DNA from 2 places in the Terrabacter sp. NPDC080008 genome. Region 1 is predicted to be linked to the other one. Evidence: riboswitches for the same ligand, from Rfam matches in the RefSeq annotation. Region 1 holds a riboswitch; the other holds the start of a gene.
The links. Region 1 has a riboswitch for cobalamin ahead of AB0316_RS18380 (ribonucleoside-diphosphate reductase subunit alpha). Riboswitches for the same ligand answer to the same signal wherever they lie in the genome.
Positions count from the first base shown of each region.

Region 2: linked by a shared signal. The riboswitch ahead of AB0316_RS07335 (SCO2322 family protein) and the one ahead of AB0316_RS18380 (ribonucleoside-diphosphate reductase subunit alpha) in region 1 are both predicted to bind cobalamin.

Region 1 covers NZ_JBFBLC010000007.1:119,556-130,254, forward strand. Annotated here, with positions in the region: gene serA (phosphoglycerate dehydrogenase) at 1-686, opposite strand, end outside; gene AB0316_RS18355 (GntR family transcriptional regulator) at 808-1,602, opposite strand; gene AB0316_RS18360 (FAD-binding and (Fe-S)-binding domain-containing protein) at 1,601-4,426, shown strand; gene AB0316_RS18365 (DMT family transporter) at 4,485-5,504, shown strand; gene pip (prolyl aminopeptidase) at 5,647-6,630, opposite strand; gene AB0316_RS18375 (BLUF domain-containing protein) at 6,712-7,125, shown strand; cobalamin riboswitch at 7,227-7,455, shown strand; gene AB0316_RS18380 (ribonucleoside-diphosphate reductase subunit alpha) at 7,729-10,230, shown strand; gene AB0316_RS18385 (ribonucleotide-diphosphate reductase subunit beta) at 10,227-10,699, shown strand, end outside.
Region 2 covers NZ_JBFBLC010000002.1:298,207-308,905, forward strand. Annotated here, with positions in the region: gene AB0316_RS07330 (energy-coupling factor transporter transmembrane component T) at 1-591, opposite strand, end outside; gene AB0316_RS07335 (SCO2322 family protein) at 606-1,352, opposite strand; cobalamin riboswitch at 1,443-1,594, opposite strand; gene AB0316_RS07340 (hypothetical protein) at 1,629-1,844, shown strand; gene AB0316_RS07345 (serine hydrolase domain-containing protein) at 1,841-3,196, shown strand; gene AB0316_RS07350 (DUF3043 domain-containing protein) at 3,284-3,862, opposite strand; gene AB0316_RS07355 (protein-L-isoaspartate O-methyltransferase) at 3,930-4,514, opposite strand; gene AB0316_RS07360 (methyltransferase domain-containing protein) at 4,558-5,376, opposite strand; gene AB0316_RS07365 (dipeptidase) at 5,462-6,832, shown strand; gene AB0316_RS07370 (metallophosphoesterase family protein) at 6,915-7,715, opposite strand; gene nadA (quinolinate synthase NadA) at 7,720-8,940, opposite strand; gene AB0316_RS07380 (glycerate kinase) at 8,998-10,167, shown strand; gene erpA (iron-sulfur cluster insertion protein ErpA) at 10,307-10,696, shown strand.

The sequences.
Region 1 (10,699 bases):
CGCGAGGCGTTGATGAACACCGACCCGCGCTTCATCTTGGCGAACTGCTCGGCGCCGAACAGCCCGGCGTTGCCGGGGCGTCCGTCGACGTGGAGGCTGACGACGTCGGAGATCTCGAGCAGCTCGTCGAGCGAGCCCATGCGCCGGGCGTTGCCGTGGGCCAGGCGGTCGGCGGTGTCGTAGAAGGCGACGCGCATGCCGATGGCCTCGGCGACGTTGGACAGCTGCGTGCCGATGTTGCCGTAGCCGACGATGCCGAGGGTCCGGCCGCGGGTCTCGTAGCTGCCCTTGGCCGACTTGTCCCAGACGCCGTCGTGCATGCGCTGCGTCTTCTCCGGGAGGCGCCGCGCCAGGGCGAGGATCTCGCCGATGACGAGCTCGACGACGCTGCGCGTGTTGGAGAAGGGGGCGTTGAAGACGGCGATGCCCAGGTCGGTCGCGTGGCCCAGGTCGACCTGGTTGGTCCCGATGCAGAAGCAGCCGATGGCGCGCAGGTCCGGCGCGGCGTCGAGCACCGCGCGGGTCATCTTGGTGTTGGACCGGATGCCGACCACCGAGACGCCTTGGAGGGCCTCGATGAGCTCGGACTCGCCCAGCGACCGCGGCCGGGTCTCGACGTCGAAGCCGTGACGTCGGAACGTCTCCACCGCGATGGGGTGGACGTTCTCCAGCAGGAGTACCTTCACGCTTCTCTCCTTCGGGTCCTCGCTCGCCGGCGGGCCCGTGCTCGTTGGTTGCTGCGGGTGGGTGGTGGTCGGTGCTGCTGGTGGTGCTGCTGGTCGTGCTGCTCGTGGTGCTGCTGGCCTCTCAGGGTGCCCCAGCCGACGGCACCGGCGCGAGGTCGTGCGGTGGCTGAGACGCCCCTTCGTGCTCGCGCCGGCCGGCCAGGCTGCGGGCCAGCAGGGCGCCGGTGTGCTCGAGGTGCTCGCGCATCGCCTGCTCGGCCGCTTCGCCGTCGCGCTGCAGGATGGCGGTGACGATCGGCTCGTGCTCGTCGCGGATCTCGGCCAGGGTGCGGCCGGCCGTCGTCGTGGGCGGCCCCAGCAGGGCCGTCGTGGCCCGCAGGCGCTCGACGATCGTGGCGGCGCGCTGGTTGCCGGCCGCGCGCATGAGCGAGGCGTGCACCGCGTGGTCGGCCACCCAGAAGCTCGCCTCGTCGCCCATCGTGGAGCCTGGCCCGTCGCCCGTGCCGTCGCCCGTGCCGTCGCCCGTGCCGTCGCCCGCTGCGGCGCACAGCGCCTCGAAGGCCTCGCGGACCGACGCGCGAGCGGCGTCGGTGGCCGTCTCGGCCGCACGTCGGGCCGCCACCGGCTCGAGCGCGAGGCGCAGGTCGAAGATCTCCTCGATGTCGTGGGCCTGCGGCGGCAGCACCCGGAAGCCGCGGTTGCGCTCGATCCGGACCAGCCCCGCCTCGGCCAGGCGCAGCAGGCCCTCGCGCACGGGGCTGCGGGAGACGCCGAGCAGCTCGGCGAGCTGGTAGACCGAGTACGTCTCGTCCGGGACCAGCTCCCCGGCAGTGATGCCCGAGCGGACCGCCTCGACGACGGCCTCCGCGAGGGAGGGAGCGCCATGGGGGAGCGCCAGCTGGACCATGCGTAACATGTTACGCATGGTGGACGTGGCCGACGTGGTGGGGACGCTCGAACGCGCCGGGCTCGAGGTGCGCGCCGACGCCGGCACCCGCGGCATGTACGCGTCGGACGCCTCGCTCTACCGCATCCCCCCGCTCGCCGTCGTGCGCCCCCGCCACGTCGACGAGGTGGCCGCCACCCTGGCCGTGGCCCGCGAGACCGGCGTCCCGGTCACGTCGCGGGGAGCCGGCACGTCGGTGGCCGGCAACGCCGTCGGGCGCGGCATCGTCCTGGACTTCTCCCGGCACCTGGGCCGCGTCCTCTCGATCGACCCCGACACGCGTACGGCCGTCGTCGAGCCCGGCACCGTCCACGCGGTCCTGCAACGGGCCGCCGCGCCACACGGCATACGGTTCGGACCTGACCCCTCGACGCACCCGCGCTGCACCATCGGCGGGATGATCGGCAACAACGCCTGCGGGTCGCGCTCGCTCGCCTACGGACGCACGTCCGACAACGTCGCGGGGCTCGAGTTGCTCACTGCCGCAGGGGATTCCCTCTCCACCGGCTACGACGAGAGCGGTATGCCGTTCGCCCGGGGCGCCGACGACGTCGTCACGGCGGTGCGTACCGTGGCCTCGCGGCACCTGGCGACGGCGCGCACGGAGTTCGACCGCTTCGGTCGCCAGGTCTCCGGCTACGCGGCGCACCACCTGCTGCCCGAGCGCTTCGACCTGACCCAGGCCCTCGTCGGCTCGGAGGGGACGCTGGGGGTCATCACGCAGGCCACGGTCCGGCTCGTCGTCGACGCGCCCGTGCGCGTCGTCGTCGTGCTCGGCTTCCCCGACATCGTCGCCGCCGGGCAGGCCGCGCCGGCGGTCGTGGCACACGGTCCGACGTCGTGCGAGGGCCTCGACTCACGGCTCACGGACGTGCTGCGGGCTCGCCGGGGCCCGGACGCGATCCCGCCGCTGCCGCGCGGGCGAGCCTGGCTGTTCGTCGAGTTCGCCGGCGAGGAGCTCGCCGAGGTCGCGGCCCGGGCTCGCCGCCTGGCGGGGGAGGGCCTGGCCGAGGATGCCGTGGTCGTCGAGGACCCGCTCGTGCAGGCCCGCCTGTGGCGCATCCGGGAGGACGGGGCCGGCCTCGCCGGTCGCGCTCCCTCGGGCAGGCCCGCCTGGCCCGGCTGGGAGGACGCGGCGGTGCCACCGGAACGGCTGGGGGAGTACCTCGCTGCCTTCGACGAGCTCGTCGGCTCCTACGGCATGACGTCGGCGCCGTTCGGGCACTTCGGCGAGGGCTGCATGCACGTGCGGCTCGACCTGCCGCTCGACCGGCCCGACGGCACCCGCGTGATGCGCGAGTTCCTCACCGAGGCAGCCCGCCTGGTGGGCGGATTCGGCGGTTCGCTGTCCGGTGAGCACGGCGACGGACGCGCGCGCTCCGAGCTGCTCCCGCACATGTACTCCGCCGACGCCATCGCGCTCTTCGGCGGGATCAAGCACGCCTTCGACCCGGGCAACCTGCTCAACCCCGGTGTCCTCGTCGACCCGGACCCGGTGGACGCCGACGTGCGGGCCGCCGGGCACTTCCCGGTGCGCCGGCTGGCGATGGCCTACCCGCACGACGACGGCGACCTGGCCCAGGCCGTGCACCGCTGCACCGGCGTGGGGAAGTGCCGCGCCGACAACTCGGCGGCCGGCGGCGTGATGTGCCCGTCGTACCTCGCGACGCGCGAGGAGAAGGACTCGACCCGGGGCCGCGCCCGCGTGCTGCAGGAGGTCGTCCGGGGGGAGCTGCCCTGGTCGCACCCGTCGGTCCACGACTCCCTCGACCTGTGCCTGTCGTGCAAGGGCTGCGCCTCGGACTGCCCCACGGGCATCGACATGGCGACCTACAAGAGCGAGGTGCTGCACCAGACCTACCGGCGGCGGCTGCGCCCGCGCTCGCACTACACGCTCGGCCGGCTGCCGATGTGGGCGCGACTGGCTGGGCGCGTGCCGAAGGTGGCCAACCGGGCACTGACCCTGCCCGTGGTCGGCCCGGTGGCGCTGTGGCTCGCCGGAGTCGACCGGCGCCGCTCCATCCCCGCCTTCCCCGACAAGCCGTTCCGCCGCACCTTCGAGGCCCGTCGCTCCGAGCTGAAACCGGTTGTGCTGTTCGCCGACTCGTTCTCCGACTCGTTCTCGCCCGAGGTCGCCGCGGCCACCGTGAGAGTGCTCCGGGCCGCCGGCTACGAGCCGCGGCTGCCGAGCAGCTCGGTGTGCTGCGGGCTCACGTGGATCACGACGGGGCAGCTCGACTCGGCCAGGACGATCCTGCGCCGGACCGTCGCGGCCCTGGCTGCCGACGCGCGCGCCGGCGTGCCGATCGTGGGCATCGAGCCCTCGTGCACGGCGGTGCTCCGCTCGGACGTGCACGAGCTGCTGCCCGGTGACGAGGACGCGGCCATCGTGTCGTCCCACGTGCGCACCCTTGCCGAGCTGCTCGCCGAGACGCCGGGCTGGAGCCCACCCGACCTGAGCGGCACGGAGGTGGTCGCGCAGCCACACTGCCACCACCACGCCGTGCTCGGCTGGAAGGCCGACGCCGACCTGCTCGCCGCGACGGGTGCGACGGTGAGGACCCTGGCCGGCTGCTGCGGCCTCGCCGGCAACTTCGGCGTCGAGGTCGGTCACTACGAGGTGTCGCTCGCCGTGGCGGACCAGAACCTGCTGCCCGCCCTCGACGCCGCCCCGGACGCCGTCGTGCTGGCCGACGGGTTCTCCTGCCGCACCCAGGTGGCGGACCTGCGGGGCCGTCGAGGGGTGCACCTCGCGCAGCTCCTCGACGGCGCGGTGGGGGCCGACGGGCGCTGACGGGCGCCGGCCGGGAAATGCCCGGTCCGCTGTCGGTGGCCCGGTCTAGGGTGTGCGCGTGTCCGACCGCGTCCTGCCCAGCACCGCCGACGTCGTCTCCCCGTCCACCGCCACCCCGGCGCCTGCCGTGCGGCGTCGCGTCGTGCCGTGGCAGGTGAAGTTCGGTGCGCTCGCCCTGATCTGGGGCTCGAGTTTCCTGCTCATGAAGTACGCGTTGGGCTGGTTCGCGCCGCTGCAGATCGCGACGGGGCGCATCGTCCTCGGCGCCGTCACCGTGACGTTGCTGCTCCACCTCGGCGGCGGCCGACTGCCGCGCTCCCGGCGGGTCTGGGCGCACCTGCTCGTCGTCGGGCTGCTCCTGGCCTCGCTGCCCTTCACCCTCTTCCCGCTCGGCGAGGAGCGCGTCGCCTCCGCCCTGGCGGGCATCGGCAACGCCACGACGCCCATGGCGACGGTGCTGGCCACCGCGGCCATGCTCCCGGCCGAGCGGCTCCCGGGCCGCAAGATCGCCGCGGTCGGCATCGGCTTCCTCGGCGTCCTCGTCATCGCGCAGCCCTGGCAGGCGGCCGGTCGACCGGACCTGCTCGGCTTCGGCTTCACCCTGGTGGCCGGCGCCTCCTACGGCATCGGCTGGACGTGGGTGCGCAAGCACCTCGCCAAGGAGGACCTCGGTGGCCTCCAGCTGCCGGCGGCCCTGCTGGTGGTCGCCTCGGCGCAGATGCTCGTCGTCCTCCTCGCCTGGTGGGCGCTGCACCGGGGCTCCCACGCGGCGCCGTGGTCCGCGGACCCCGGCGCGACCGGCACCTGGGTCCGGCCCGCGCTGTCGCTGCTGGCGCTCGGCGTCCTCGGCACCGGCGTGGCCTACCTGCTGCAGTTCGACGTGGTGCGGGCGGTGGGCCAGCAGGTGGGCTCGCTCGTGACCTACGTGATCCCCATCGTGTCGGTGCTCCTGGGCTACCTCCTGCTCGGGGAGCGGCTCGGGCTGTGGCAGCTCGCCGGCGCCGCGCTCGTGCTCGGGGCCGCCGTCTTCGTCGCCGGGCCCGGCAACCGGCCCAGGGTGGACCCACCGGGCCGCTGAGTCCGGCGGGCCGAGGGTCTCCGGGCTGCGGGTCTCCGGGCTGCGGGTCTCCGGGCTGCGGGTCTCCGGGGCGCGGGGCGCCGGGGCGCGGGTCTCCGGGGCGCGGGTCGCCGGGTCGGGCGCCGTCGTCACAGGGAGCAGGTCAGTGCGCCCACCGCTCGACGAGGGCGTCGTTCGCCTCGCGCCACCGCTGCACCATCGACACCCCGCCGTGCCCGCCGCCCTCGTCGACGACGAGCTGCGAGCCCGGCCACCGGCGGTGCAGCTCCCACGCCGTGACCAGTGGCGAGGACACGTCCTGTCGGCCGTGGATGAGCACACCGGGGATGTCGCGCAGCGTCTCGGCGCCTTCGAGCAGCGGGGGTTCGCAGAAGCCGTCGGCCGACCAGTAGTGCGTGGTCAGCCGCGCGAAGGCAAGGCGGAACCGCCCGTCCTGCCACCGGGGGTCGCGCTCCACACGGCCCGTCGGCAGTGAGACGTGGGTGTCCTCCCAGAGGGCCCACTCCTGCGCGGCGGCCTCGCGCACCGCTGCGTCCGCCGAGTCCAGGAGCCGGGCGTAGGCCCGCACGAGCCGTCCGTCACCGCGGGTGAAGCCGATGCCGGCGCGTTCGGCATGACCGGCGAAGCGGTCCCATGCCTCGGGGAAGATCGCACCGACCCCCTCGGTGATCCAGTCGACCTCCCGGCGACTGGTCGTCGTCACGGCGAAGAGCACGAGGCCCAGGACCCGGTGCGGGTGGGCCTGGGCGTAGGCGAGGGCCAGGGTCGACCCCCACGAGGCGCCGTTGACGAGCCAGGCGTCGATGCCGAGGTGGGCACGCAGGCGTTCGATGTCACCGACCAGCGCCATGGTGGTGTTGCCGGCGAGGGAGACCTGCGGGTCGGAGGCGTGTGGTGTCGAGCGCCCGCAGCCTCGTTGCTCGAAGCCGACGAGGCGGGTGCGGCCGAGGTCGAACCGCTCGCGGTACCGACCGGTGCCGAGGGTGCCACCCGGACCACCGTGCAGGTAGAGCGCGGGAACGCCGTCGGGGGACCCCCACTCCTGCCAGTAGATCTCGTGAGCGTCACCGACATCGAGCATCCCGTCGTGGCGCGGCTCCGGCGGGAGGTCCGTCGTGCGTAGCATGCGTACTCCATCAGCAGGGCCCAGCAGCGCGCCTCAGCTGACGTCGAGCTGCCACGAGGGGCGGCGACCAGGAGGAGCAGGGTGCTTTCGCTAACGTATTTCAGCACGGCCACCGGTGAGCTGAGCAAGGACGAGCTGGTCGACCTGCTGGCTCGGTCCCGCTCGAACAACGAGGCGGCCGGCCTGACGGGGCTGCTGCTGTATGCGGACGGCAGCTTCGTGCAGACCCTCGAGGGTCCGGACGAGGTGGTCGAGGACGCCTTCCGCCGCATCTGCGGCGACGTGCGGCACCGGTCGGTGTCCATCGCGCTGCGCGAGCAGATCACCGAGCGCCACTTCGCGGACTGGTCGATGGGCTTCCGCGAGCTGGGTCGTGAGGAGGCGGAGGCCGTGCCCGGCTTCAGCGACTACCTGCGGACCGAGCAGGTCCCTCGACAGCCCGGCGCGGCCCGCGCCGAGGTGTTCCACCGCGCCTTCCGCACGTTCCTTCCCTAGCCTCGCGGCCCCTCGAGCCGTGCCGGCCACCGGTCCACCACGAGGAATACCCACGACACGCGCAAGATGTGGGGTCCCGGCGACGGGTGGCCACTAGGGATAGTGTCTGTCGCGCAGCTGGTTCGGCGTCCCAGCCAGGGACGTCGTCGCAAGAGGGAACCCGGTGAGAGTCCGGGACTGCCCCGCAGCGGTGAGTGGGAACGACCGTCGTCATGAGCACTGGGCCTCCGGCCCGGGAAGCGACGACCAGTAGGAGACGGACCGTCCGAGCGCTTCGGAGGGTGTGCACGCCCACGAGTCCGAAGACCTGCCAGCGCACCGCGTGAGACCTCACGCGGTGGTCCGGCAGGCCCCGAGGGAGGGCTCGTGGACAGCGGCCGAACCTCGAGGCCGTGGCGCCGAGCGCGCCGCGACCGCAGCGGCTGTCGTTCCTCGCACCCTCCTCCCGCCCGGCGGACCGTTCGCCCACGCTGCGAGGAGACAGCCGTGAACACGCCACTGCACGACACGACCGACCGGGCCGGGAGCGCCCGACCCGGCCCCACCGCATACGACCCCGAGCGGACGGAGACGTCCGCCGAGCCGTCCTCGGCGCCGTCCTCGGTGTCCCCGAGGCTGTCGGTGACCAAGCGCGACGGCTCCCGGGAGCCGTTCGACGCCGACCGGATCAACCGCGCCGTCGAGCGCGCCACCGAGGGACTCGAGGACGCCGTCGGCCTCACCGTCCAGATCGCCTCGGAGCTCGCGATCACGCTCTTCGACGGCATCACGACCGAGCAGCTCGACGAGGCCGTCATCCAGGTCGCCGTCCAGGACGTCAAGGACGACCCGGCGTTCGACCGCGTCGCGGCCCGCCTGCTGCTCAAGACGATCTACAAGCGGGTGCTCGGCGGCTACGACAGCGCGCGCGAGCTGACCCTCCTGCACCGCGCCCGCTTCCCCGGCTACGTCCGCGACGCCGTCGAGAACGGACTGCTCGACGCGCGGCTCGCGACCGGCTTCGACCTCGAGCGCCTCGCCGACGAGCTCGACCCCGGCCACGACGAGCTGCTCACCTACATCGGCGTCGTGACCATGCGGAACCGCTACCTGCTGACCGGTCCAGGCGGCACGGACGTCGAGGTGCCGCAGTACTTCTGGATGCGTGTCGCGATGGGGCTCTCGCTGAACGAGGACGACCCGACCGCCGCGGCCGTCCGCTTCTACCGCGCCATGGCCCGCCTGGAGTACCTGCCCGCGGGCTCGACGCTCGTCAACGCCGGCACGCCGCGACCGCAGCTGTCCAACTGCTTCGTCATGCAGATGGAGGACGACATCGAGCACATCGCCAAGAGCGTGCGCGACGTCATGTGGATCACCAAGGGCACCGGCGGCATCGGCCTGTCGGTGACCAAGCTGCGCGCCGAGGGCTCGCCGATCCGCAGCAACAACACCACCTCCACCGGGCCGATCCCGTTCATGCACACCATCGACTCGACGCTGCGCGCCATCTCGCGCGGCGGCAAGAAGTTCGGGGCGCTGTGCTTCTACATGGAGAACTGGCACCTCGACTTCCCCCAGTTCCTCGACCTGCGCCAGCAGGCCGGCGACCCCTACCGCCGCACCCGTACGGCCAACACCGCCGTGTGGATCTCCGACGAGTTCATGCGCCGGGTCGAGCAGGACGAGGCGTGGTACCTCTTCGACCCGCTCGAGACCCCGGACCTCGTCGAGCTGACCGGCGCCGCCTTCAGCCGGCGCTACGCCGAGTACGTCGCGCTGGCCGAGCAGGGCCGGCTGCGGACGTTCCGCACCGTCCGGGCCCGGGAGCAGCTCACCGCGATCCTCGTGGCCCTCCAGACCGCCTCGCACCCGTGGCTCACCTGGAAGGACACCATCAACCTGCGGGCGCTCAACGACAACACCGGCACGATCCACCTGTCGAACCTCTGCACCGAGATCACGCTCCCGCAGGACCGGGACAACACGGCCGTGTGCAACCTCGCCTCGGTCAACCTCGCCCGGCACCTGCGCGCCGACGCCCTTCCGGCCCCGGGCCAGGCCCCCGACCTCGACGCCGTCGTCGACTGGGACCGGCTCGAGGCGACCGTCCGCACGGCCGTCCGGCAGCTCGACAACCTCATCGACATCACCCTGTCGTCGGTCGCCGAGTCCGAGCGCTCCAACGAGGACAACCGGGCGGTCGGGCTCGGGATGATGGGCTTCACCGACGTCGTCGAGCGCCTCGGCATCACCTACGGCGGCGAGACCTCCCTCGAGCTGGTCGACCGGCTCGCCGAGTTCATCAGCCACACCGCGATCGACGAGAGCTGTGAGCTCGCGCGCAACCGGGGCAGCTACCCGAACTTCGCCGGCTCCGGTTGGTCGCGAGGACTCGTCCCCGTGGACACGATCGACACTCTCGAGGCCGACCGCGGCATCGGCGTCGAGGTCGACCGGTCGTCGCGGCTCGACTGGGACACGTTGCGCGAGAAGGTCGCCGGCGGCATACGCAATGCCACGCTGATGGCCGTGGCGCCCACCGCCTCCATCGGACTGGTCGCCGGCACCACGCCCGGGCTCGACCCGCAGTTCTCACAGCTGTTCAGCCGGACGACGAGCTCGGGCAAGTTCCTCGAGGTCAACCGCAACCTCGTCGCGACCCTCAAGCAGCTCGGCCTGTGGGAGGACGTGCGGGAGGAGCTGCTGCGCTCGCAGGGCGACGTGCAATCGATCGACGCCGTCCCGCAGAGCGTCCGCGACGTCTACCGCACCTCCTTCCAGCTCTCGCCGTACGCGTTCCTCCACGTGGCGGCCCGCGCGCAGAAGTGGGTCGACCAGGCGATCAGCCGCAACATGTACCTCGAGACGCGCGACCTGGCCGAGATGGCGCGGATCTACACCGCGGCGTGGCGGATGGGCGTCAAGACGACCTACTACCTGCATGTGTTGCCGCGCCACACCGCCGAGCAGTCGACGGTGCGCGTCAACAAGGCGACCGCCTCGGGCCGCGCCGGCGGGGGCTTCGGCTTCGCCCGCGCAACACCGGGCCTCGACGCCGCGGAGGCGGTGGTCGCGTGCCCCACCGACCCGCAGGAGCGACTGGACTGCGAGGCCTGCCAGTGAGCGCCCATGGCACGCCCGGCATCCTCGGCACCGGCCTGTCGGAGGGTTTGCTGCTCAAGCCGATCCGCTATCCGTGGGCATACGAGCTCTACGAGCAGGCGGTGGCCAACACGTGGTTCCCACACGAAGTCCAGCTCGGCGAGGACCTCGCCGACTTCGCGCGCATGACCGAGGAGGAGAGGCACGCCGTCACCTTCCTGATGAGCTACTTCAACCCCAACGAGCTGCTCGTCAACAAGGCCCTCGCGTTCGGCGTCTACCCCTACGTGGCCGCGCCGGAGGCGCACCTCTACCTCGCCAAGCAGATGTGGGAGGAGGCCAACCACTGCGTCGCCTTCGAGTACGTCCTCGAGACGTTCCCGATCGACCGGCAGGCCGCGTACGCCGCCCACGTGGACACGCCGTCGATGGCCGCCAAGGAGGCCTTCGAGCTGCGCTACCTCGGCCGCATGACCGAGGGCACGCTCGA
Region 2 (10,699 bases), on a different contig from region 1:
GACCGCGAGGCGCCCCATCTCACGCAGCCCTCGGCCGTCGCGGCCACGCAGCGTGCGGGCCGCGCGGACCTCCCGGGCGTCGGAGAGCAGCTGGGGCGCGAAGGTGAGCCCGACGACCACGGCGGTGCCGACGTCGTAGAGCGTCGCCGGCAGGTAGCGCAGCAGTCGTCGCGGGCTCGCGAGGGCGTTCGCGGCGCCGAGGCACGCGAGGACGGCAGCCAGGCGCAGGGCGTCGTAGGCGGCATACAGCAGGGACTCGAGCGTCACCGGCCCGCCGAGGCGGATGCCGGCGGCCCACTCCGGCAGCGGCACGCTCGGCAGCGTCACGACCACCGTGGTGCCCGTGACGCCGTTGCCGAGTACGGCCGTCACGACGACCCGGAAGGCGATGACGACCCCGCCGATCGCCAGGAAGGCCGGCAGGGGGTTGGGTGTGGCCGGGTCCCGGCGCTCGCTGACCACGAGGACGCACACGCCGATGACCAGCACCAGCAGCAGCGGGTTGGTCGTGCGCGACGCCGCCGTGGCAAGGCCCAGCCCCCACAGCCACCAGGCTGCGGGGTGCTGGAGCCTCGCACGGCGCGGGTGCACGCTGACGCCGCCTCTCAGACGTTCCGGCGGCTACGTGAGCGCACGAGCAGGTAGGCGACGAGGGCGAGCAGCAGGAGCGCCACGACGACGTATGCCGCGACCGTCCCGCCGGAGGTGCCCGACGTCGGCGCCGATGCCACGTCCGAGGCCTTCGACGAGGCGGGCGCGCCGGGCGACGCGCCCGCCGACGAGGCTGCGGACGGTGCGGCGATGGTGACCGGCTCGTCCTTGGCCTTCGCCGCGGCGCTGACGTCCTTCACCGCGCCTCCGCAGTCACTCGCGGGGTAGCCGTCGACGCCACAGACCAGGCCCTTCTCGGCGCGCACGTCGCCGGCCGTCGCAAGGACGGCCGCGCTGGTCGCGTCGGTGGGCACGACGGCGCACGACGCCTTGGGCTGCGGCGGGGTGGCGCCCTCCGGGGCGTCCGCGGGACGGCCGAAGTCGAGGACGAGACCCACCCGCTTCTTGCCGCTCTGGGCCGGCGTCGTGCCGCACAGCTGGTCGAACGTGAGCTCGGCGCGCGGGAAGCGGGTCGCCGACTCGTCGGCGACGGCGAACCGCCAGCCGTCGACGGCGCCGTCCTTGGGGACCGTCTGGTCCGGGCCCTTCTGGGCGTAGGCCCAGGTGCCCTTCTCGAGCTGGAAGAAGCCCCAGTAGCGGTAGGCGGCGGCCTGGGCCGGCGCCAGCGTGAGGGCAGAGAGGCAGGCCGCGACGACGGCGGCGAGCAGCACCCGGATGGGGGCGCGACGAATGGTGGACATGGTTCCCTCCTCGCGGTCGGACACCATGTCGGGTCGCTGGCTGGAGCCGGCCCGGCGGGGTGACTCCGGTCCGCATTCCACGACAGACTGACAAAGGAGCCGTTCGGACGTGGGTTTTCCGGCTGTCCGCCCGAGCCGGCAGGCGGCACGGGGCGGAGTAACGGTTGCGGGTCAGCGCCGGATTCCCACCGGCTTGCCCCATCGTCCTTCGGTAGGGCGAACCGTCGCACGCGAGCCCTCGCCGCGTCAAACGGGCCGCCAACTAGGGTGGCGGGCATGAGCGCTGACTGGTCCTGGCTGTTCCTCGACGCCCACGGCAACCCGATGCAGGGGGAGGGGCTCGCGACCGCGGGCTTTCCCACGCAGAGCGACGCCGAGAGCTACCTCGGGGAGTCGTGGCGCGAGCTGCTCGAGGCGGGGGTGGAGGCCGTGACCCTGCGCGAGGGCGACACCGTCGTCTACGGCCCGATGAGCCTGAGGGCAGCGGAGTGACCGCCTCTTCCAGCGAGACGCTGTCGGACGGGCTGGAGCGCGACCTCCTCGGTCGCGTCGTGGCCGCGCAACGCTCGTGGCGCGCCCCCGGCGTGAGCGTCGGCGTGGTCCGCGACGGTCACCTCGTCTGGTCGGCGCACGTCGGCTCCGCTCGGCTCGGGGCCGAGACCGTGCCCGCCGACGACGACACGCAGTTCATGATCGGCTCGGTCACCAAGACGTTCACGGCCCTGGCCGTCATGTCGCTGCGAGACGAGGGTCTGCTCTCGCTCGACGACACCCTGGACACCTACCTGCCCGGCACCCGGCACGCCCGGGTCCCCTTGCGGCAGATGCTGGCCCACGCCTCGGGCTTGCAGCGTGAGCCGGTCGGCAACATCTGGGAGAGCCTCACCGCCCCGGAGCGCGAGGAGTTCCTCGCGGGGGTCGAGCAGGCCGAGCAGGTGCTCCCGCCGCACCACGCGTTCCACTACTCCAACCTCGCCTACGGGCTGCTGGGCCAGGTGGTCGAGCGGGTCGCCGGGGGCGACTGGGAGGACGTCGTGCGCGAACGCGTGATCGACCCGCTCGGCATGACGCGCACCGGCCTGACACCCGCCGACGACCGGGCTCTCGGCTACCAGGTCGACCCCTACGCCGGGACGGTCCGCGAGGAGCCGCTCTTCCCCCTGGGCGCGACGGCTCCCTTCGGTGGGCTCTGGTCGACGGTCGCCGACCTGAGCCGTTACGCCGCCTATGTCGCCGCACCCGACGACCGGGTGGTCCGGCCCGAGACGGTCGAGGAGATGTGCCGGCCGATCATCATGACCGACGTCGACTGGTGGAGCGGCGCCTACGGCCTGGGCTTCGGCATGGGCCGCCGCGGCGACCGGGTCTACGTCGGCCACGGCGGCGCGATGCCGGGCTTCCTGACCGGCCTGCGAGTGCGCCGAAAGGAGGGCGTCGGGGCGGTCGTGTTCGCCAACGCCACGTCGGGTGCGCTGACGCTGAAGCTCGCCACCGACCTCGTGGAGGCGGTCCTCGACGCCGAGCCGTCGCTCGCGGCCGCGTGGGTCCCCGAAGCGCCCCGGCCCGAGTTCGAGCCCCTCCTCGGCCTCTGGTGGTCCGAGGGCTCGCCGATCACGTTCTTCGTCCGTGACGGGCAGCTGTGGTCGCGCCTCGCCGACGACGACCCGCTGTCCGAGACGCGGTACGCCGCCGACGGCACCGACCGCTTCCGAGCCGTGGACGGCCGCGAGCGCGGCGAGCTGCTCGAGGTCGTGCGGGCCGCGGACGGATCGGTCGACAAGCTCTACTTCGCGACGTATGCCGTCACGCGGGCACCGCTCGCGTTCGCCGACCTGCAGGCCTGACCGCGCGGCAGACGTCGGACGCCGGGCAGCCCTGCAGGGGGCTGCCCGGCGTCCGGGGCGTGTGTCTGGGCGGCTTGAGGCGGACCGTCAGGCGGGGCGCTGGCCGCGGTCGACCTGCGGCTTCGGCATCCGGGTGCGCCGCATCTGGAAGGCGCGCATGATCGCGTACCACGCGTCGCCGCGCTCGGCCGAGCCGAACTTGTCCTCGATCTTGCGTCGGGTGCGGCGCCACATCAGCAGGGCGTCGCCGATGGCCACGAGGATGAGGCCGTAGACCAGGACGAAGACGAGCAGCAGGGCCCAGCTCTGGCGCACGAAGCTGAGCAGCAGCACGATGAGCATGACGGGGAGCATGAACTCGCCGATGTTCCACCGGGAGTCGACCGAGTCGCGGATGAAGCGCCGGCGCGGGCCCTTGTCGCGGGCGGGCAGGTAGCGCTCGTCGCCGGTCATCATGCCGGCGCGCTGCTTGGCCATCGCCTCGCGGCGCGCGGTCTTGTCGCGCGCGCCGGCCGCCTTGCGGTCGGTCACGATGAGCGGACGCTTGTTGAGGGCCTCCTGCTCGCGCCGCTTGGGCGTGGGCCGGTTCTTCGCGCCCGGGCGGGCCGGGTCGGCCGGCGCCGTGGGGGCGAGCTCGTCGTTGAGGGTCTTCTTGCGTCCGAACACGGGGACACTCTAAGCCGAAGGGCGCCCAGGCCCCGCATCGCGCAAGGCCGTCGCGGCTGCCCGGCCCTCAGCCGCCGGGCGGAACGCCGCGAAGGGGCACGAAGCGGTAGTGCCCGTGCGAGCTGGTGGTCAACGAGCCGCCTTCGCGCACGACCAGGGTCAGCGTCCCGGCGACCGGCACCACCATCCGGCCGCGCTCGACGAGCTGGTCTACGAGCGACTGCGGAAGCGCAGGCGCTGCGGCGGAGACCAGGATGCGGTCCCACGGGCCGTGGTCGGGGTCGCCGAGCACACCCGGCAGGGCCGGGCGGATGGAGGCCCACGGCATACGGCAGCGAGCGAGATTGGCAGCGCCCCAGCGGACGAGCTCGGGCTCCAGCTCGACACCGAGCACCCTGCCACCGGAGCCGGTCAGGTGCGCGAGCAGGGCCGTGGTCCACCCCGAGCCGGAACCGATGTCCAGCACGCGTTGGCCCGGTCGCACGTCGAGCAGGTGCAGCATCGCCGAGACGGTGCTCGGCTGCGAGCACGTCTGCCCCTGCCCGATGAGGATCGCCACGTCGTCCCGCGCCCGCGAGCGTGCCCCGGGTGGCAGGAACGCCTCACGGGGGACGGCATCGAGGGCCTGGGTGACGCGGTCGTCTCCGTCCACCACCCGATGCAAGCACGCCCGAGCGCCCGCGTCAGCCGCTGCCCTACGGGGTTCGGCGTGGGGCGCGGGCGAGGACGTGCACCAGCGTCCCGAGCGCCCGGTACGGGTCGGTCGAGCCCAGACGCTCCTCGACCTCGAGCAGCACCGACAGCTCCTCGGGGCCTGGGGTCGCGGCGTCCAGCGGGACGTCGTCGCTCGCGACGCGGATGCCGTACCACGCGTCGACGTGCAGACCGGCCGCTTCGAGGTTGCGATGCAACGACGCGAGGCTGTCCGCCCGGGCGTCCACCCCGATCTCGTTGCGGTAGAGGGCATCCCGCCCCTCCTGCGCCGCGCGGCGCTGCTCGTCGAGCATCGCCTGCGCCGCCGGCCAGTCGTGCCGCACGGCCGGGCGCCAGGCCATCGCGTCGCCGTTGCGGGTGACGATCGAGAGCAGCCCGCCGGGGGCGAGCCGTGCCGCGAGCGCCGCCACGGCGGCCCTGCTCTCGGGCAGGTACATCAGCACCCCGTGGCAGAGCACGACGTCGTATGCCGTCCCGCGCGTCGCGTCCGACAGCCCCGCGAGGTCGGCGTCCACCAGCGACACCCGGGCGCGGTCCTCCTCGTCCAGGGCCGCGGCGTCCTCGGTGAAGACGGCCCGCATGCGCGGGTCCGGCTCCACCGCCGTCACGACGTGGCCGGCCCGCGCGAGGCGCAGTGCCTGGGTGCCCTGGCCCGCCCCGACGTCGAGGACCGTGAGCGGCCGGGCGGACAGGTGGGCGGACAGCTGGCGCGCCACCAGCTCCTGGCGCACGACGTTGCGCAGGTTGCCGAGCCGCTCGAGCCAGTGCTGCTGCCCCGCAAGGAAGGTGTTGTCTCCCACCCGGCGAACCTACCCAAGGCGGACCCGCGACGCGGGTGATCAGACCGGCGACGGCACCGGCCTGCTCGTGGGTAGGGTCGGGCAGGTGACTGACGACGTGCTCACCCCCGACCAGATCCAGCAGATCCGCGACCGTGTGGCAGGCCTGATGCCAGAGGTCCGCGCCGACCTCGAGGCGCTGGTGCGCATCCCCAGTGTCTCGGCGTCCTCGTTCGACCAGAGCCAGGTCGCCCGCAGCGCGGAGGCCGTCGCCGAGCTGCTCCGCCGGGAGGGCCTCGACGTCGAGATCGTCGTCGAGGGCGGCCGCCCTGCCGTCATCGGGCACATCGACGGACCGGAGGGCGCGCCCACCGTCACCCTCTACGCCCACCACGACGTGCAGCCGCCCGGCGACGACGCCGACTGGGACACCCCGCCCTTCGAGCCCACCGAGCGTGACGGCCGGCTCTACGGTCGCGGCGCCGCCGACGACAAGGCCGGCGTCATGGCGCACGTCGCGGCCCTGCGGGCCCACGCCGGCAACCTGCCCGTCGGGGTCACCGTCTTCGTCGAGGGGGAGGAGGAGTACGGCTCGGCCTCCCTGCCCCAGATCCTCGAGAAGCACGGGCACCGCCTGTCCGCCGACGCCATCGTCATCGCCGACTCCGGCAACTGGGCCATCGGCGAGCCGGCCCTCACGACGACGCTGCGCGGCGGTGTGCGCGCGGTGGTGCGCGTGCAGACCCTCGACCACTCGGTGCACTCGGGGATGTACGGCGGCGCGGCGCCCGACGCCGTCACGGCCCTGATCCGGCTGTTGTCCTCGCTCCACGACGAGAAGGGCGACGTCGCCGTCGGAGGCCTCGACGAGGGCACCGCGGCCGAGCTCGACTACGACGAGGCGCGCTTCCGTGAGGAGTCCGGGCTGCTCGACGGCGTCGACCTCATCGGCACCGGCTCGATCCTGACCCGCCTGTGGAACAAGCCGTCCATCACGACCATCGGCATGGACGTCACGTCGGTCGACAAGGCGTCGAACACGCTGGCCGCCAAGGCCGCGGCCAAGGTCTCGATGCGCCTGGCCCCGACCCAGGACCCGGCCGCGGCGTTCGAGCTGCTCAAGCAGCACCTGCTCGAGCACGCCCCGTGGGGCGCCAAGGTCACGGTCGAGCTCGAGGAGCACGGCTCTGGCTTCGCCGCCGACGCCGACGGCCCGATCTACGACGAGGCGCGCGCGTCCTTCGCCGACGCCTGGGGCACCGAGCCGGTCGACATGGGCGTCGGCGGGTCCATCCCGTTCATCTCCGACTTCGTGGCCCGCTTCCCCGACGCCTCCATCATCGTGACCGGAGTCGAGGACCCCGACACCCGCGCCCACGGCGCCAACGAGTCGCTGCACCTCGGGGAGTTCGAGAAGGTCTGCGTGGCCGAGGCCGTCTTCCTCGCCCGGCTGGGAGCGCTGCGACCCACCCGCTGAGGCGAGCGCGTACGCACGCGAGCGCCCGGGAGCCGTACCGGCCCCCGGGCGCTTCCGTATGCCGTCACCCCACCCCCACGCGTCAGTCGGCCGTGCGTGCCGACCCACGGAAGATGCCGTCGCGCAGCTCGAGAGCGTAGGCGTCGGCCTCCGGCATGCCGAGCTCGAGGGCGACCGCGATCTCCGCCTCGATGTCGTAGGGCACCCGGCGGAACGACACCGAGAACGGCGCCGGCTCGAGCAAGTCCGGGACTCCCTCGAGGATCGCGTAGGGCGCGCTCGGGGCGTCGAGGTGGTTGCCGACGGCCCCAGCGTTGAAGAGCGTCAGGCCCTCGTCGACCTCGAGGTAGGCGCTGTGGATGTCGCCGTAGCCGACGACGTCGGGAGCGCTCGCCGGCGACGCACCGCCTGCCGTGAACTCGCCCGTGAACTGCGTGTTGGTGAACATCCCGCGGAACTGCTCCTGCGTGTGGCGGACGTGAACGCGGTGGAACTCGCTCGTCTGGGAGGCATGGAACAGCCGGATGCGGCGCCCACTCATGACCAGCTCGTAGGTGTTGGGCAGCCCGGAGAGCCAGGCGATCTCGTCGTCGCCGAGCTCGTCGCGGACCCACTGGCCGTGCTCCCACGGCTGTCGGTCCTTCGCCGAGATGAACGTGTCCCAGTTGCCGCGGACGGTGGCCTCGCACGCCTCGCGGCAGAGCTTGACCGACTCGGCGCCGCGCGGGCCCTTGCCGACGACATCGCCGAGGTTGACCACTCGCCCGATGCCGCAGGCCTCGATGTCGGCCAGCACGGCCCGCAGCGCGGAGACGTTGCCGTGGACGTCCGAGACGACGGCCACGCGCTCCGTGCCGCGCGGTGGACGACCGGGGTACGCCACCCGGTCAGTCCTTGTGCGTCTTGCCGGGCAGGGCGAGCATCCGGTCGAGGGCCGCGCGGGCCTCGGCGGCCACCGTGGCGTCGACGCGGATCGGGTTGACCACGCGTCCCTCGACGAGCGACTCGAGGGCCCAGACGAGGTGCGGCAGGTCGATGCGGTTCATCGTCGAGCAGTAGCAGACGTTCTTCTCGAGGAAGGCGATGCGCTGGTCGGGGAACTGCCGGGCGAGCCGTCGCACGAGGTTGAGCTCGGTGCCGACGACCCAGGAGGTGCCGGGCGGTGCGGCGGCGATCGTCTGGATGATCTTCTCGGTCGACCCCACCTCGTCGGCGAGCTCGACGACCTCGTAGCGGCACTCGGGGTGCACGATCACCTTGACGCCCGGGATCTCGCGACGCGCGGTCTCGACCGCGTCGACGGAGAAGCGTCCGTGCACGGAGCAGTGCCCGCGCCACAGGATCATCCGGGCCCGTTCGAGCTGGTCCCGGGTGAGACCCCCGTTGGGCCGGTGCGGGTCCCAGATGACGCAGTCGTCGAGGGAGAGGCCGAGCTCGCGCACCGCGGTGTTGCGGCCGAGGTGCTGGTCGGGCAGGAAGAGCACCTTGCCCGTGCCGTCCACGCCGCCGACCTGCTCGAACGCCCACTCGAGGGCCGTGGCGGCGTTGGAGCTGGTGCAGATGGTGCCGCCGTGGCGGCCGGTGAACGCCTTGATGGCGGCGGAGGAGTTCATGTAGGTCACGGGGATGGTCGCCTCGGCGACACCCGCGGCGGCCAGCTGCTCCCAGCAGTCCTCGACCTGGGCGATGGCGGCCATGTCGGCCATGGAGCAGCCGGCGGCGAGGTCGGGCAGGATGACCGTCTGCTCGTCGCTCGTGAGGATGTCGGCCGACTCCGCCATGAAGTGAACGCCGCAGAAGACGATGAACGGCGCGTCGGGACGCGCGGCGGCGTCGCGGGCGAGCTTGAACGAGTCGCCGGTGACGTCGGCGAACTCGATGACCTCGTCGCGCTGGTAGTGGTGTCCGAGGACGAAGACACGGTCGCCGAGGGCGGCCTTGGCGGCCCGCGCGCGCTCGACGAGGTCGGGGTCCGAGGGGGAGGGCAGCTCGCCCGGACACTCGACGCCGCGCTCGGTGTGCAGGTCGCTGCCGTGGCCGAGCACGAGGAGGGGGAGCGGAGCGGGTGCCGTGCCCGGTGCCGCGGCCGTGGCCGTGTCGCTGGTCATGGTCAGATCGTATGCCGCCGCGCCGACCGCCCGGACCGCCAGTGGGAGGATGCGCCCGTGCACGTCATCATCGCCCCCGACAGCTACACCGGCACCCTGACTGCGAGCCAGGCCGCTGCGGCCATCGCCGAGGGCTGGAGCCGAAGCGCCCCGACCGACCGGCTCACGCTCATGCCGCTCTCCGACGGTGGCCCAGGCTTCGTCGACGTCCTCGCCCAGTCCCTCTCCGGCGAGGTGCACGCGGTGGTGACCACCGACCCGCTCGGACGCGAGGTGCCCGGCTCGATCCTGCTGACGACCGGCGCCGGCGGGCGGACGGCATACGTGGAGTCGGCGCAGGCTTCGGGCCTGCACCTGCTCGCCCTGGACGAGCGGGACCCGACGCGGACGACGACCACGGGAGTGGGCACGCTCGTGCTCGCCGCGCTGGACGCCGGGGCCCGGCGCGTCGTCGTAGGGCTCGGCGGCTCCGGCACGAACGACGCGGGAGCCGGTCTGCTCGCCGCCCTCGGGGTCGGACCCGTCGAGCGGCTCGGCCGCGGCGGCCTCGCCCTCGGCGCGACGGGCCCGGAGGACGTCGCCGGGCTCGACGCCGCCCGGGACCGCCTGCGCGGAATCGACCTGGTCATCGCGAGCGACGTGGACTCGCCGATGCTCGGCCTCAAGGGTGCGAGCGCCGTCTTCGGGCCGCAGAAGGGAGCCTCCGAGGAGGACGCCCAGCGGCTCGAGAACGCGCTCGGCCACTTCGCGAGCGTCGTCGCCCGGGTGCGGCCGCCCGCGAAGGACCTGCTCACCGGAGCGCTCCTGAAGCCCGAGCGGGAGCCCGGCGCCGGCGCGGCCGGCGGTCTGGGCTACGCCCTGCACCTGCTCGGGGCCCGGCGGGTCTCGGGCGTCGAGGCGGTGCTCGACGCCGTCGGCTTCACCGACCTCGTCGCCTCCGCCGACCTCGTGGTCACGGGGGAGGGCACCTTCGACTGGCAGTCGCTGCGCGGCAAGGTCGTCGTGGGGGTGGCCGAGGCGGCGGCACGCGTCGGGGTCCCGGTCGTCGCCGTCCCCGGTCAGTCGCTCGTCGGCCGCCGCGAGTCCATGTCTGCCGGCCTGTCGGGCGTGTATGCCGTCGCGGAGCGTCCCGACCAGGTGGCCGCCGCGCTTGCCGACCCCGCCGCCCGGCTCTCCGACCGCACCGCCAGGGTCGCCCGGACGTGGTCGCCCTCGTCCGCCTCCTGAGCAGCGGGGCGCCTCCGGTGGGGGAGCTGCACTCTTTGCCCTCGTGCCGGACGTATGGTGGGAAGGCGCCCGGGAACACATCCGGCGCTGCACGGGTTGTCACTCCAGACCCGTGCTCCACGACGTGAAGGACCAACACATGAGTGTCGAGACGAACGCATCTCCCGCCGAGGCTCAGACGGGAGCCCAGACCGAGGCTCCCGCCCACGGCGTCGTCCTGACGGACGTCGCGGCCTCGAAGGTCAAGAGCCTGCTCGAGCAGGAGGGCCGTGACGACCTGCGCCTGCGCGTGGGCGTGCAGCCCGGCGGCTGCTCCGGCCTGATCTACCAGCTCTACTTCGACGAGCGCAGCCTCGACGGCGACCTCGTCCGCGATTTCGACGGTGTCGAGGTCGTCGTCGACCGGATGAGCTCCCCCTACCTGGAGGGCGCCACGATCGACTTCGCCGACACGATCGAGAAGCAGGGCTTCACGATCGACAACCCCAACGCCGGCAGCAGCTGCGCGTGCGGCGACTCCTTCAGCTGAGCG